DNA from 3 places in the Pantoea sp. SM3640 genome. Region 1 is predicted to be linked to each of the others. Evidence: predicted binding sites of a transcription regulator. Region 1 holds the regulator's gene; each other region holds the start of a gene.
What was found. Region 1 encodes CRP, which controls carbon source genes, mostly activating them, when cyclic AMP is high. Its sites were predicted from a motif close to ATGTGANNNNNNTCACAT; they were not measured.
Positions count from the first base shown of each region.

Region 1 (5,561 bases):
ACCGCCGGATGCAGTGTTTGCGGTATCAGATGTACTGGCGGTGGGCGTGGTTCATGCGGCGCTGGAAGCAGGTCTGCGCGTGCCGGAAGATCTGGCGGTCGTCGGGTTTGATGGCGTGCCGTTTACCCGCAGCCTGAATCCACCGCTGACCACCATTGAGCAGCCGATGAATCAGCTCGGCGCGCGCAGCGTGCAGCTGCTGCTGCAGAAGATCCGCAATCCGAATGCGCCGGTCATCCGTGAGGTGCTGCCCTGGACGCGCGTTGAACGCGCATCCAGCTGACTCAGTGCCAGATTAACAGCACGCAGGCCGCAGTCAGCAGCCCCATAGCCAGGTTAAAGATTTTCCAGGCACGACGGCTGCGCAGAATGCGGCCGATCATCGCGCCAAAAGCCATCCAGATCGCGCCTGACACCAGATTAACCAGAAACATGCCGACGCTTATCGCCATCACTGAATGACGATATGCATCACCCGCCAGACTGAAGCTGGCGACCGCGCCCAGCGCCATCAGCCAGGCCTTAGGATTGATAAGCTGCAGCAACCCACCCTGCCAGAACGGCATCGGCGCATCCGGTGCCTGATCGGTTTCCAGCTTTTCATAGCTGGACGTCGCTATCTTCCACGCCAGCCAGAGCAGATAGAGGCTACCAGCGATCTTCAGCACCAGGTGCAGCGACGGATAGAGCAGGATCAGACCGCCAACGCCAAAGGCCACCATCAGCAGCATCACCTGCATGCCGATCATGATGCCGATCATCAGCGGAATGGTGCGCAAAAAGCCAAAATTAGCGCCTGAGGCGGTGAGTAACATATTATTAGGCCCGGGCGTAATCGCCGCGACCCAAAGAAAGCCCAACATTGATAAGAAAAGACTCAGTTCCATGGCAATCGGGTACTCCTTACCCTTGCAAGAAAAAACTTATCGAAGCTAACAGTGTGATATGGAACAGACAAGCTTTTACCACATGAAATTTACCGGACCGGAAAACGAGCAATTCACGCCGCCTGACAGCCTGCGTAACGCCCACCTGCAGACGATGCTGCCGCGCCTGCTGCGTCGCCGTGTCACGTTCGCGCCTCACTGGCAGCGACTCGATCTGCCGGATGGCGACTTCGTCGATCTCGCCTGGAGCGAAGATCCACAACAGGCGCAGCATAAACCGCGCGTCGTGCTGTTTCATGGGCTGGAGGGCAGCTTTCACAGCCCCTATATTCATGGCCTGATGAACATCTGCCGTGCGCGCGGCTGGCTGGCAGTAGTGATGCATTTTCGCGGCTGCAGCGGCGAACCTAACCGGCTGAACCGTATCTATCACTCCGGCGAAACGGAAGATGCCCGCTTTTTCCTGCACTGGCTGCGAACGCGCTGGGGCCACGTGCCGACCGTTGCCATCGGTTTTTCGCTGGGCGGCAATATGCTGGGCTGCCTGCTGGGCCAGCAGGGCGCAGCTGCCGAAGTGGATGCAGGCGTCATTGTCTCCGCCCCGCTGTTACTGGAGCCGTGTAGCGTAAAACTGGAACGCGGCTTCTCACGCTTCTATCAATACTATTTGCTGGCGCAGCTGAAGAAAAATGCCCGCCGTAAACTGCACGCCTGGCCGGACACGCTGCCGGTCAATCTGGCGCAGCTAAAAGCACTGCGGCGACTGCGCGATTTTGATGATGCGATTACTGCCCGTGCCCACGGTTTTGTCGATGCAGCCGATTACTATCATCGTGCCAGCGCCATGCCCTGGCTGAAGCACGCAGAGAAACCGCTGCTGATCATCCACGCCAAAGACGATCCTTTTATGAGTGATGAGGTGATCCCGCACAGCAGCCAATTATCTGCCACTATTACTTATCAACTGACACCACACGGCGGCCACGTCGGTTTTGTCGGCGGGACATTACGCCAGCCCGAAATGTGGCTGGAACAGCGCATCCCGCAGTGGATCGCCCCTTTTCTGGATAACTGATCTCGTGATTATTCCCTGGCAACAGGTCTCTCCTGAGACCCTTGAAAATCTGATTGAAACCTTTGTGCTGCGAGAAGGCACTGACTATGGCGAGCATGAACGTAGTCTGCTGGACAAGGTGGCTGATGTGCGACGCCAGCTGGAAACCGGTGAAGTGGTGCTGGTATGGTCGGAACTGCATGAATCGGTCAATATCATGCCGCGCAAAGAATTTCGTGGCTGATGCACCCGGCACCCTTTCATGATAACAATGCTCATCGTTCGACCTCACAGGGAGCTTTTCTATGTCTGCACGTCATCCCATTATCGCGGTGACCGGTTCCAGCGGCGCAGGAACCACCACCACCAGCCTGGCGTTCCGCAAAATCTTTCAGCAGCTTGACCTGCATGCGGCGGAGCTTGAAGGTGACAGCTTTCATCGCTTTACCCGCCCGGAAATGGATATGGCGATTCGTAAGGCGCGCGATCTGGGACGTCATGTCAGCTACTTCGGCCCGGAAGCCAATGACTTTGGTCTGCTGGAGCAGAGCTTTAAAGAGTATGGTCACAGCGGGCAGGGGCAGTCGCGTAAATATCTGCACACCTACGATGAAGCCGTGCCGTGGAATCAGGTACCCGGTACTTTCACGCCCTGGCAGCCGCTGCCGCAGAACACCGATATTCTCTTCTATGAAGGGCTGCACGGCGGCGTGGTGACGGCGCAGCACAACGTGGCGGAACAGGTCGATCTGCTGGTGGGCGTGGTACCGATTGTTAACCTGGAGTGGATTCAGAAGCTGGTGCGCGATACCGGCGAGCGCGGTCATTCACGTGACGCAGTGATGGATTCCGTGGTGCGCTCAATGGAAGATTACATCAACTACATCACGCCCCAGTTTTCACGCACCCATATCAACTTTCAGCGCGTTCCAACCATCGATACTTCCAACCCGTTCGCAGCCCGCGCCATTCCGTCACTGGATGAGAGCTTTGTCGTGATTCACTTTCAGGGGCTGGAGGACATTGACTTCCCCTACCTGCTGGCAATGCTGCAGGGTTCGTTTATCTCGCACATTAATACGCTGGTGGTGCCTGGCGGCAAAATGGGGCTGGCGATGGAGTTGATCATGGGCCCGCTGGTGAAACGGCTTATGGAAGGTAAACGGATAGAATAAGAGGTCAGCAAAAAACCCTCAGATAGCAGATGCCTTTCGCAAAAATGTAAAACCGGCTTTTCTGCGGATAAAGGCTTACTGCTGAGCAGGCTTCAGGGAGGTCGCTACAGACACACCCTGAGCACAACGAATCTGACAGCAGCATATAAGCTCAACACGCAGGGAACCGGGTCAGAAGAGGAAAGCGTCCCACGCCTGGGACAAAAACGCCTGGAGCGTTTTTGAACAACGCAACGCGTTGGCCCGGTCACGGGCGCACCTCAGGGATGAGGTGCGTAATTGCGCGGGCCGAGCATGCCATGGATGGCGGTTTTTGCGTCTTTCCGATCTGACCCGGTTCTCTGCGCAGGCACAGTCTTAAAGCAACCTGCAGCAGACACTGGAAGTGAAGTTAGCAGGTCTGCAATGACTACAGCTCAACCACCTCATAGCTATGCGTAATCGTCACACCTTTACCCAGCATGATGGCCACAGAGCAATATTTTTCCGCCGAAAGATCGACGGCGCGTGAGACCGCTTTATCCTGGAGCGCTTTTCCACTCACGATAAAATGCAGGTTGATGTGCGTAAAGATTCGCGGCGCCTCTTCACGACGTTCTGAGGTCAGTTTTACTTCACAATCAGCCACATCGTTGCGGCCTTTTTGCAGAATTGAAACCACGTCAATCGCGCTGCATCCGCCCGCCGCCATCAGCACCATCTCCATTGGGCTGGGCGCTTTATCACCCGAATTGCCATCCATCAGTATCTGATGGCCGGATGAGGATTCTCCGAGGAATGTCAGCCCTTCTACCCATTTCACTCTTGCCTGCATGATTTTTACTCCGGAATACGCTGTTTTGTCGCCAGAGTACGCTTTCACCTGGTAAACAGCAATCCAGAGAAATCCGCCCGTAGCTGAAGCGAGACAACAGAAGACAGTCGGCAAAAGCTGTGCTACAAACAGTGCTGAAAATATTTTTCGTCACCCGATGGCGAAGCCGGGAAGAATGATGCGCACTGCGCCTGATGCGGCCCGAATAATTTCCTGAAAAGGAAACGCTTGAAGCTTTCACCGCCTGACAGGGAAAACTGCCCCCTGTATTTTGGGCACGATTACAACAGAGGATAATAGCGAATGGTTCTCGGCAAACCGCAAACAGACCCTACACTCGAATGGTTCCTGTCCCATTGCCATATTCACAAGTATCCATCCAAAAGTACGCTGATTCATCAAGGTGAAAAAGCAGAAACGCTTTACTACATCGTGAAAGGTTCCGTCGCGGTTCTGATTAAAGATGAAGAAGGCAAAGAGATGATTCTTTCCTACCTGAATCAGGGCGATTTTATTGGTGAGCTTGGCCTGTTCGAAGAAGGTCAGGAGCGCAGCGCCTGGGTACGTGCGAAAAGCGCGTGCGAAGTAGCGGAGATTTCTTACAAGAAATTCCGTCAGCTGATCCAGGTTAACCCCGACATCCTGATGCGACTCTCCTCGCAGATGGCGCGTCGCCTGCAGGTCACGTCTGAAAAAGTGGGTAATCTCGCTTTCCTCGATGTTACCGGACGCATTGCACAGACTCTGCTTAACCTGGCGAAGCAGCCAGATGCCATGACGCATCCCGACGGCATGCAAATTAAAATCACTCGTCAGGAAATTGGCCAGATTGTGGGTTGTTCACGTGAAACCGTGGGCCGTATTCTGAAGATGCTGGAAGATCAGAACCTGATCTCCGCACACGGCAAAACCATCGTCGTTTACGGCACCCGCTAATTCCTGTCATCCACGGCGTGATGGCAACATCACGCCGTTATTGTTTGTGTTGGGCCGATGTGGCGTCGAATCATTTACCATCCTGAAGTTAACTACGCCTTGCGGCAAACGCTGGTGCTCTGTCTGCCGGTGGCGCTGGGCTGGCTGGCTGGCGACCTGCAAAAAGGTCTGCTGTTCTCGTTAGTGCCCGCCTGCTGCAATATCGCCGGTCTTGATACTCCGCATAAACGCTTCTTCAAACGTCTGATTGTAGGCGGCAGCCTGTTTGCCCTCGGCAGTTTTCTGATCCAGTGGCTCACCCTGCATGCGATTCCACTGCCGCTGATCCTCTTCGCTATGCCTTTGCTGCTTGGCGTCACCGGTGAGATCAGCCCGCTGCATGGTCGCCTGCTGCCCGGCACCCTTATTGCCGCCATCTTTACCCTCAGCCTGATTGGCCGCATGCCCATCTATGTCACTCCGCTGCTCTATATCGGCGGCACGCTCTGGTATGGGGTATTTAACTGGTTCTGGTTCTGGCTGTGGAAAGAGCAGCCGATGCGTGAGAGCCTGAGCCTGATCTACCGCGAGCTGGCCAACTACTGCGACGCCAAATATACCCTTCTGACGCAGCTGACCGATCCCGAAAAAGCGCTGCCGCCGCTGCTGGCTCACCAGCAGAAAGTGGTCGATCTGATCAACACCTGTTATCAGCA
Region 1 is NZ_CP064872.1:233,150-238,710, reverse strand. Features, by position in the region: gene IV493_RS01090 (LacI family DNA-binding transcriptional regulator) at 1-283, shown strand, start outside; gene IV493_RS01085 (LysE family translocator) at 285-887, opposite strand; gene IV493_RS01080 (hydrolase) at 946-1,962, shown strand; gene IV493_RS01075 (YheU family protein) at 1,967-2,185, shown strand; gene IV493_RS01070 (phosphoribulokinase) at 2,247-3,116, shown strand; gene IV493_RS01065 (OsmC family protein) at 3,526-3,930, opposite strand; gene crp (cAMP-activated global transcriptional regulator CRP) at 4,234-4,866, shown strand; gene IV493_RS01055 (YccS/YhfK family putative transporter) at 4,924-5,561, shown strand, end outside.

Region 2 (5,561 bases), 1.1 Mb from region 1:
CCCACGGTCCCGATCAGCCAGGCCACAATGGTACTGGCCCCGACGTGACCGTCCCACGTCCAGTAGAACGCCGGCATTTTCTCGATCATCGGGGCCACGCCGCCGGTCATCTTCAGTGCCACATAGAGAATAATCAGAATCCCGATGTACTTGATGGCGCTGTGCAGCAGCGTAACCCAGGCGACGCCTTTCATGCCGCCAAACGCAAAGTAGAAGGTGCTGACCACCGCGGTGATAAAGGCCGCCTGCGTCAGGTCGATCTTCAGCACGGTGGAGATCGCCGCCGCACCGCTGATGTAGTTCCCGACGTTCACCAGCAGCAGCGCATAGATCATAATCAGCGAGATAATGTTCTTGGTTGAGCTGCCATATTTCTCGGCGATGGCACCAGAGATCGTGATTTTTCCGGTGTTGTAGATGCGTTTGACCAGAATCAGGCCAAACAGCGGGAACCCAATCGCCGCGCCAATCACCGACCAGGAGGCGGCGAAGCCATCCTCAAAGGCTGCCTGCGCCGTGCCAATGGTCGATTTTGCCCCGATATACTCTGACATCAGCATAATGCCAACGATAAAGGCGGGCATGGCGCGGGAGCCTTCCATGAAGTCGCCGCTGGTTTTACTGCGCAGCCGCCAGGTCAACCAGGTGGTGAACAGGATATAGGCGACCACCATGCCGACGATCAGTAAGGTGCTCTCAGTTGAAAATGCTTTCATCATGACCTCGATTGTTCTGGCAGATGGCGACCATCAGGTTCGTTCTCATCTGACCGATAGGGTACAAAGGCGATGGACGTTATTGCAGGTAGTGGTTCACGATTTGACGGATCTGCTGCTGCTCGTCGGCGCTGAACTGCACCGCATAGCGGCTTTCACCCACCTCAAAGCCCTGCAGGCTGACCGCTTTTTTCACGGCGGCCGGTGAGAAACCGATGCTGTACAGCGCAGTGCGCAGGCCGGTGACGTTCTCCTGTGCCTGATGCGAACCGGCAATGTCACCGGCACTGAAGCGCGCCCAGATGGCGTTAATCGCCTCCGGTGCCACGTTTGCCAGCCCGGAAATGGAGGCGGAGCAGCCATCGACAAATCCCTGATGAATCAGCGAGTCAGGGCCGTTCAGCACATCAAAGCCCTCACAGTCGGCGGTGGCCTGCAGAAATCCGCTCAGACTTTCATAGCTGCCTGCGGAGTCTTTAATACCGATGATGTTCGGGTGCACGGCCAGCGTGCGAACGGTCTCTGGCTGCAGGGTATTGCCGGTTCGCGCCGGGATGTTGTAGAGGAACAGCGGCACCGTCAGCGCGTCCGCTACGCGCTGATAGTGGTCGATCAGCTCCTGCTGTTTCAGCGGCACAAACCATGGGGTGATCGCCGAGACGGCATCCACGCCCAGGCGGGCAATCTGTTTGCCGAGCCGGATCGTTTCGCGGGTCGAAATCTCGCCGATGTGCGCCACGACAGGCGCGCGGCCGTTGATCTCATCGACGCAGGTGGTGGTGACGGCGATCTTCTCCTGCTCGTTCAGCACAAAGAACTCGCCATTGGTGCCGCCACAGAAGATGCCGTTTCCGGCGTTGATCTGACGTCTGACCTGCTCACGCTGTCTTACCGGATCAAAGGCACCTTCACGGTCGAAGGTGGTGACGATGGCGGTCAGTACGCCGTTGATTTTCTTATTCATGACAATCCTCATTACGCCTGGCAGGAAGGGAACAGCGTCAGATAGACGGCGCGCACATCGTCGGCGGTGACCGCCATGGGCACGTTTTTCATCAGGCGCTGCACGTCGAGTGCCGCTTCCACTAAATAAGGCAGGTGATCCGGGCCGATGCCCAGTGCTTCCAGGCTGGCAGGCAACTGCAGCCGCGCAACCAGCGCGGTGAAGTAGTCGACCAGCGCGTGTGATTTCTCTTCATCGCTTAAACGGACGTCGGCGTCGGGCAGCAGGTCATAGGCCTGAGCGAATTTGCTCACCGCGGCCGGACGGACAAAGCGCATGCAGGGGGCCAGCAGAATGGCGTTGGCAACGCCGTGTGGCAGGTGATATTTGCCGCCAAGCGGATAGGACATCGCATGCACCAGATGCGTCCCGGCATGGGCAATCGATGCGCCGCCATAATAAGAGGCCCAGAGCATCTCCAGCCGTGCCTGCAGATTCTCGGGCTCGCGCAGCGTGGTTTCGAGATTCGCGAACAGCTTTTTCATCCCAATCAGCGCATAGTTGTCGCTGACCGGGTTAGCCACGTTGGCGGTGAAGCACTCAATCAGGTGACACAGGGCATCAATGCCGGTAGACGAGGCGATGTGCGGCGGCATGCTGGTGGTGAGTTCCGGCACCAGCGCTACCACATCGGGCAGCATCACCGGTGAAATAATGCCGACTTTGGTCTCTTTCTCCGGGATCGCCAGAATCGCATTCGGCGTCGCTTCAGAACCGGTGCCAGCAGTGGTCGGGATGAGCATTGAACGGGTGCGACGCTGCGGTTTTTCGCCTGCCAGCAGGGCGTCCAGCGACGGTGCTCCGTCGATGCACAGCACCGAGAGCAGCTTCGCCACATCCAGTACGCTGCCACCGCCGATGCCAATCACCATGTCGGCCTGGCGCTGCGAGAGCGTTTCTATAATAGCGGCCACATCATGCTGGCTCGGCTCGGGCGGCACGCTGTTGACCACGCTGATACGCGGAATCTGATCCCGGAGTTGCCCCATCAGCGCCTGAACCGCCGGAATCGCTTCAATGTTCCGGTCAGTCACCACTACCGCTGTCGTTACGCCACTCAGCAGATAGCGCATGTCGTTTAACGCCTGATAACCGCTAATCACCGTGCTGTTAATGTTCATTTCGTACCCTTTTTTCTTTCATGACTGAGCAGATGATTAATTTTGCTCAGCGCAATGCGATGTCAGTCACTCTCTGTGGCTAATTTTATAAGGCATATCGATTTCGATTAATTTGAACTTGCTCACATATAATCAATCATGATTGAATATAATCAAATGCAGCGGCAATAGCCTGACAGGAGTGAGGATGGGCTCATCAGTATGGAAAACCCCGGTGCTGGTCATCGCCGATGACTTTACCGGTGCCAACGATGCAGGTAGTGGACTGGCACAGGCCGGTGCCCGTGTACATGTGCTGTTCGGCACCGCCGCGCCGCAGCCCGACGAGGCGGCGGATGTGCTGGTAATCAGTACTGACAGCCGGGCGGTCAGCATCAGTCAGGCGGCAGAGCGCGTCACGCAGGTGGTACAGCATTACGCGGCACAGTTTCAGCAGGGCTGGCTGTTCAAAAAGATCGACTCCACGCTGCGTGGCAACGTCGGTGCTGAAACGGTGGCGGCACTGCGCGCCAGCGGCAAAAGGCTGGCGCTGGTGGCACCGGCCGTGCCGCGCCTGGGCCGCACCACACGTGAGGGCAGCGTGTGGGTGAATCAGCGATTACTGACGGATACCGAATTTGCCAGCGATCCCAAAACCCCGATCCGCAGCGCCCGCATTCTCGATCAGATGCAGATCGACGGCATGGAGATCGATCTCGCCACGCTGCGCAGCGATCGGCTGGATGCCGTGCTGGCGGCTGCGCAGGGCGTGGTGGTGGTAGATGCCGAAACGGAGGCCGACCTGGCGCGACTGATCGCCGCTGCGGCGCGGCTGAGCGAGACGCCCCTGCTGGTGGGCGCTGCCGGATTAAGCGATGCGCTGGGCGCTGCGCTCTCTGTTCGCCCGTCGCGGCCCGTACTGGCGGTGGTGGCATCGATGAGCCGTCAGGCAGAGCAGCAGATCGCCGCACTGCTTAACCAGCAGGCAGTGGAAATCGTGGATGTTGATATTCGTCAGCTGTTTCAGCAGCCCGCCTGGTGTGGCCGGGATAGCTGGATTGAACAGGCGGCTGCCGCACTGCGTGCCGGTCGCCACACGGTGATCCGTACCTGCCAGCATGAATCCCAGCGACACGCGATCGAGGATCTCTGCCAGCAGCACAGCATGACGCGCCAGCAGCTGGGTGAGGCGATCTGTCAGCTGCTGGGCGAAATGACCCTGAGTCTGTGCCGGGCACAGCTGCCGCATGCGCTCTATCTGTCGGGTGGCGACGCGGCGATAGCCGTTGCTCAGGCGCTGGGGGCCAGCGGCTTTAAAATTCAGGGTTTGGTGGCGGGCTGTGTGCCGCACGGGGTCCTGCTTAACAGTGAATTTACTCTGCCGGTGATGACCAAAGCGGGTGGCTTTGGTGATGAAAATACCCTGGTAGCAGCCATTGGTTTTATTGAGGAGAAGTCGAGTGAGTAAAATTATTGCGATCACCATGGGCGATCCGGCGGGCATCAGCCCGGAAATCATCATCAAAGCGCTCTCTGAAGGTGAGCTGAACGGCATTCCTGCCGTGGTGATTGGCTGTGCCAGTACGCTGCGCCGCATTATGGCGATGAACATCACCCCGCAGGCCGAGCTGCGGGTGCTGGATCGGGTACAGGATGCACGGTTTGCGCCCGGCATTATCAATGTCATCGATGAGCCGCTGGCCGATCCGGACGCGCTGAAACCTGGCGTGGTACAGAAAGAGGCCGGGGATCTGGCGTGGCGCTGCGTGAAGCGGGCCACCGAACTGGCGCTGGCCGGTGAGGTGCATGCCATTGCTACCGCGCCGCTGAATAAAGAGGCGATGCATGCGGCGGGCCATCTCTATCCGGGGCACACCGAACTGCTGGCGCACCTGACTGACACCAAAGATTACGCTATGGTGCTCTATACCGATAAGCTGAAAGTCATTCATGTCACAACCCATATTGCGCTGCGTAAGTTCCTCGACACGCTCAACCAGACACGCATTAAAACCGTGATTGGTATGGCGGACACCTTCCTGCGTCGTGTCGGCTACAGCGCCCCGCGTATCGCCGTCGCGGGTGTTAATCCGCACGCTGGTGAGAACGGGCTGTTTGGCGACGAGGAGATCACCACCGTTGCCCCCGCGATTGAGGCGATGAAAGCGCAGGGGATTGATGTCTCCGGGCCTTGCCCGCCGGACACGGTGTTTCTGCAGTGCCAGGATGGACGCTATGACATGGTGGTGGCGATGTACCATGATCAGGGGCACATCCCGCTTAAACTGCTGGGCTTCTATGATGGCGTGAACATTACCGCAGGCCTGCCGTTTATCCGCACCTCTGCTGACCACGGCACGGCATTTGATATCGCCTGGACAGGTAAAGCGAAGTCTGACAGCATGGCGATCTCGATTAAACTCGCGATGCAGCTCGCATAGGGAAATATGAAGGGACAGAGCCGTCTTGACCAGATTATGGATTACCTGAAAAGCCATAATCTGGTGACTGTTGAGCAACTGGTCAGTGCGATTTCCGCCTCACCCGCCACGATTCGACGTGATTTAATTAAGCTGGATAAAGAGGGCGTGATCAGCCGCAGTCATGGCGGCGTTACCCTGAATCGTTTTATTCCTGCCCAGCCGACCACGCTGGAGAAGATGCAGCGAAACCTGGCCGAGAAGCAGGCGATCGCCGCATGCGCCGCCAGTTTTGTCCGGGCGGGCGATGCGGTGGTGCTGG
Region 2 is NZ_CP064872.1:3,097,475-3,103,035, reverse strand. Features, by position in the region: gene IV493_RS14550 (sodium:solute symporter family protein) at 1-716, opposite strand, end outside; gene IV493_RS14545 (dihydrodipicolinate synthase family protein) at 796-1,680, opposite strand; gene IV493_RS14540 (iron-containing alcohol dehydrogenase) at 1,692-2,840, opposite strand; gene IV493_RS14535 (four-carbon acid sugar kinase family protein) at 3,028-4,287, shown strand; gene IV493_RS14530 (D-threonate 4-phosphate dehydrogenase) at 4,280-5,260, shown strand; gene IV493_RS14525 (DeoR/GlpR family DNA-binding transcription regulator) at 5,267-5,561, shown strand, end outside.
Region 2: a site for CRP is predicted at 2,951-2,968, ahead of IV493_RS14540 (iron-containing alcohol dehydrogenase). Genes of this name have one in related genera too.

Region 3 (5,561 bases), 1.6 Mb from region 1:
GCTGATTATCCGTTGCTGCGTAACTGCGGATAGCGTCGGAAAATATAAACACACCACAGCAATGCCACCAGACCAATCATCCCGCCGACGTTCCCCACTTCCGCCATGCTCAGATGGAGACTGACCTGATTACCCAGCAGCGCGCCCGCGCCAATACCAATATTGTAGATGCCGGACATCAGGGACATCGCGACATCCGTGGCATCCGGTGCCAGCGAGAGCACCCGCACCTGCATACCCAGCCCGATCATCATCATCGCCACTCCCCAGACAACGCACAGCGTGGAGATAGCGGCAGGGCGAACGGCGGCAAAAATCAGCAGGCCCATGCAAAGGGTGATCAGCGCAATGGCGGCAATCAGCAGGGCGGAAGGGAATTTGTTACCCAGCGTACTGAAGAGCAGGCTGCCGACAATGCCCGCTGAACCAAACAGCAGCAGCAGCAGGGTTGTGAAATTGCCGCTGGAGTGGGCGACGGTCTGCATAAATGGCTCGATATAGCTGTAGGCGGTGTAATGCGCGGTCACCACCAGCGTCACCAGCAGATACATGCTGACCAGCGCCGGACGGCGAAACAGCATCGGCACACTGCTCAGCGAGCCGGTATGCTCACTTGGCAGGCGCGGCAGAATACGCACCAGCATGATCATCAGCACCAGTGCCGACAGACCAATCGCGCCGAAAGTGGTGCGCCAGCCAAGATACTGTCCCACCACGCGGCCAATCGGCACGCCCAGCACCATCGCCAGCGCGGTACCGGTCGCCAGCATACTCAGCGCCTGGGTTTTCTTACCCGCCGGGGCAACACGAATCGCCAGCGAGGCGGTGATCGACCAGAACACCGCATGAGACAGAGCGATGCCGACGCGCGACACCATCAGCGACCGGAAATCCCAGGCGACGGTTGAAAGCACGTGGCTGACGATAAATATCAGGAACAGCACGCCCAGCAGCAGCCGTCGCTCAATATTGCGGGTCAGCAGCATCAGCGGCAGTGAAAGCAGCGCGACGACCCAGGCGTAGATGGTCAGCATGATCCCGACATCAGCCGTCTGCATTGAAAAGTCAGCAGCAATATCAGATAACAGGCCAACCGGCACGAACTCGGTGGTATTGAAGACAAATGCGGCGATGGCCAGCAATACCACGCGTAGCCAGGCAGTTTTACGTGAAACAGTTGTTGGTTGCATGAGGAGTCAAGTCAGTCAGTACAGCGAAATCGGATGTGGCAGAAACATCCAGCGAAAGTGACCTGCGTCACAAATTACTGACCATTGTAGTGAATAAAGCGGGAAGCGAAACCTTATAAATGCCTTTTATTGCTGATTTTTTATTATCGCCCTGTGACAGGGCGATAGCCTGAGGTTATCGAGGGCGAAGCGGTGCAGACATCATTCAGAGCAGGGGTTTGCCCTCAGGCAGAATGTCATTGAACAGCACAGCGGAAAGCGTTTTACCTCCGTGCTGTCCAGTCGATTAACGCGATGGTGGAGTATGTTTCAGGGCCACGCTGAGCTGACTGGCCTGCGGGTCGCTGTGATTAAGCGGACAGCAGTTTTCGCAGCCGATGGCGCCCGCATAATATTTTTTTGCCTGCAGAATAGCGGCGTTCACATGATAAAAACTGCCCAGAAACAGTCGGTTATTCATGTCGGGAAGATGGGGGCAGCCCGCGGCAAGAACAACATGATTATCGTTATATCCCGATTGTTTATTAACGTAATAGTAGAGAGCCACAGGCGTTCCTTGTTGCCGTGTTAAAAGGCAAAGCAGATGAATTATTACAATAAAAAGGATTATAGCGGGAAAAGCACGTTTTGTTTGTTATGGATCTGAAGGGAATGTTCAGCGTGACAAGCAGCCAGACCCGCCGGAGAGGTCGGGGCCTGGCATGAGAAAAATCAGTCAGAGTCTTTTACTATGCAGACGCCAGGCAACCAGCAGCGCCAGGATTAACAGGACGCTGATAAACAGCGTGATTCCGCTCCAGCCAAAATTATGCCAGAACAGACCGCCCAGCGTGCCCGCTACGCTGGAACCCACGTAGTAGCTGAACAGATAGAGCGACGAAGCCTGCCCACGCGCCCGGCGTGCACGGGGACCAATCCAGCCGCTGGCGACCGCATGGGCGGCGAAAAAGCCGGCGGTGAACAGCATCATTCCGGGCAGAATCAGCCAGAGCGAGTCGAAGGCAGTGACCAGCAGACCCAGCAGCATGATGGCTGTCGCGCCCAGCATCACCGGCCCGCGTCCCAGGCGGCTGGTCAGCGCACCGGCTTTAGGTGAACTCCAGGAGCCGGTGAGATAGACCACCGACAACAGACCCACCACGGCCTGGCTGAGATGCCAGGGCGCATCCAGTAAACGGTAGCCGATATAGTTAAACAGGGTGACAAAGGCACCCATCAGCAGAAAACCTTCGGCAAACAGCCAGGGCAGGCCCGGATCGCGCCAGTGCAGCCGGAAGTTAATCAGCAGATTGCGCGGGCGCAGCGTAATAGGGCGGAAATGACGCGATGCAGGCAGGATTTTCCAGAACATCAGTGCTGAAGCCAGCGAAAAACAGCCAATCACCGCCACGGCGATGCGCCAGGATAAGAGGTCGGTCAGGACACCGCTTAACAGACGCCCGCTCATCCCGCCAATGGAGTTACCGCTGATATATAACCCCATCGAAAAGGCGACGACCCGCGCATCCATCTCCTCGCTCAGATAGGTCATACCGACCGCCGCAACACCGCTGAGCGACAGTCCCATCAGCGCCCGCATAATCAGAATGCCGTGCCAGCTGGTCATGGTGGCGGAGATCAGCGTGCAAATGGCCGCCAGCATCAGAGCGGTCACCATCACCGATTTTCGCCCGATGGCATCTGAGAGCGGCCCGGTCACCAGCAGGCCCAGCGCCATCAGGCCGGTAGAGATTGAGAGCGACAGACTGCTGGTCGCCGGAGAAACACCAAACTGCTGTGACAGCACCGGCAGAATAGGCTGCACACAGTAGAGCAGGGCAAAGGTCGCCAGCCCGGCAGAGAAAAGCGCCAGCGTGACGCGCATAAAAGCGGGTGTTCCCCGCCGGATATAACCTGCTGCGGCAACGGACGCCTGCGGTTCAGTCACCGCTTTCTCATCCACTGTTGCCTGTATTGAGCGACTCACACATCTTCCTCTTAGTCAGAAAACCTGTCGTCAGCTTAGGAAAGCGGCATTATGCTGTCTAATATATTAATAATCTCAAATAAGACGTTTAAAATATGAATATCGAACTGCGTCATTTGCGCTACTTCATTGCGGTGGCGGAAGAGCTCCATTTCGGGCGGGCGGCCCGGCGTCTGAATATTTCCCAGCCGCCGCTCAGTCAGCAGATTATTCAGCTGGAAGCGGAGACCGGCGCAAGGCTGTTCAATCGCACCAACCGCAGCGTGCAGCTTACCGCTGCCGGACAGCAACTGCTGAGTGATGCCCGCACGATAATCCTGCAGGTTGAGCAGGCCGCCGATCGTGCTGCCCGGCTGCATCGTGGTGAAGAGGGAGAGCTGCGTATCGGCTTTACCTCGTCGGCACCCTTTACCGCTGTCGTTTCTGATGCGCTCTTCCGGTTCCGACAGCGCTGGCCACAGGTGCATATTCAGATGCAGGAGATTAATACCCGCCAGCAGCTGGCCCCGTTACATGACGGACGGCTCGACCTCGGCGTGATGCGCAACACGCCGCTGCCCGCCGACCTGCGTCATCAGCTGCTGCTGAGCGAGCCGCTCTATGCCGTGGTCCACAAGGCGCATCCGCTGGCTGAGGCTGAAAAGATCTCTGTGACGGCGCTGGCGGCTGAACCCTTTGTCTTTTTCGATCCTCAGGGCGGAACCGCGCTCTATAGCGACATTCTGGCACTGCTGCACCGCTACCACATCAAGCCTTACATTACTCAGGAAGTCGGTGAAGCGATGACCATCCTGGGGCTGGTGGCAACCGGTTTAGGCGTTTCCATTCTGCCCGCCTCTTTTCGCCGGGCGCGGCTGGCCGATCTGGTCTGGCTGCCGTTAACGGAAGAGGATGCGATTTCAGAACTCTGGCTGGTCTGGTCAGCCGGACGCGAAATAAATGCACAGATGGAGAATATGATGACGTTGCTGCGGGAAAACCGGGTCTGAAGCGAGCGCGACATAGCATCAATCTGTGCGATAAATCACATTTCTAATCAAATATTTGACGCTGTCGCCTGATCTGCCTCACCATGGCGCATGTTTATTTAGAAGCGCGAAAATAACCGGGAGCAGGGTTGTGAATCCGGACAGTCAACCTGGCCACATTGACCAGATCAAGCAGACCAATGCAGGTGTCGTATATCGATTAATTGACCGTTACGGTCCCATTTCGCGTATCGAACTTTCCCGCCGTGCTCAGCTTGCTCCGGCCAGCATAACCAAAATTGTGCGTGAGATGCTGGATGCGCATCTGGTGCAGGAGACCGAGTTTCAGGATCCCGGCAGCCGTGGCCGTCCGGCGATTGGCCTGATACTGGATACCGACGCCTGGCACTATCTGGCGATTCGTCTGCATCGCGGTGCCATGACCTTTACGCTGCGCGATCTCAGCAGCCGTGAGCTGGCAGAAGAGCGTCTCCCGCTGCCCGATGAATCTGCTCAGCCCTTACTGACCTCGTTGATTGAACAGGTCGATGCTTTCTTTATTCGCCATCAGAAGAAGCTGGAACGTCTCACGGCCATCGCCATTACGCTGCCGGGGTTGATCAACGCTGCGTCAGGCGTGGTGCATCGGCTGCCGGGTTATCAGGTACGCGATATGCCGCTGGGCGATGCGCTGGCGGCGCGAACCGGCTTGCCGGTGTTTGTACAGCATGACATTTCAGCCTGGACGCTGGCGGAGTCGCTGTTTGGTGCTTCGCGCGGTGCCCAGGATGTGATTCAGATTGTGATTGATGAAACTGTGGGAGCTGGCGTCATCAGTGGCGGTCAGCTGCTGCATAAGAGCGGTCGGGCGCTGGTCGAGATTGGCCATACTCAGATTGACCCTTATGGCCAGCAGTGTTACTGCGGGAATCATGGTTGTCTGGAGACGGTAGCCAGCACTGGCAGTTTACTGGCGCTGGCGGCGCAGCGACTGCCTGCCCAGCCTGACAGCCTGCTCAATAACCAGCCGCTGACGCTTCAGTCACTGTGTGCGGCCGCGCAGTCGGGCGATCGTCTGGCGCGTGACACCATTGCCAGCGTCGGGCATCACGTTGGGCGGATTCTGGCAATGATGGTCAATATCTTCAATCCACAACATATTCTTATCGGTTCTCCTCTTAATGCCGCCGCTGATGTGCTGTTTCCCGCGGTAAGCAACACTATTCTGCAGCAGTCACTGCCTGCCTACAGCGCCGGCATTCAGCTGGCACCCACTGAATTCAGCGAGCCTGGAACGCTGGGCGGTGCCGCGCTGATCAAGGACGCACTCTACAACGGGCACCTGTTAGTGAAACTGTTGCAAGGTTAAGCAGACCTGAACTTGCGCTAACGCAATCCATTCTCATCCTTCATTCCTTAAAATGCCGTTTCGCAGCA
Region 3 is NZ_CP064872.1:1,834,496-1,840,056, forward strand. Features, by position in the region: gene IV493_RS08470 (sugar transporter) at 6-1,190, opposite strand; gene IV493_RS08475 (hypothetical protein) at 1,477-1,737, opposite strand; gene IV493_RS08480 (MFS transporter) at 1,906-3,156, opposite strand; gene IV493_RS08485 (LysR family transcriptional regulator) at 3,252-4,145, shown strand; gene IV493_RS08490 (ROK family transcriptional regulator) at 4,276-5,493, shown strand.
Region 3: a site for CRP is predicted at 1,246-1,263, ahead of IV493_RS08470 (sugar transporter). Genes of this name have one in related genera too.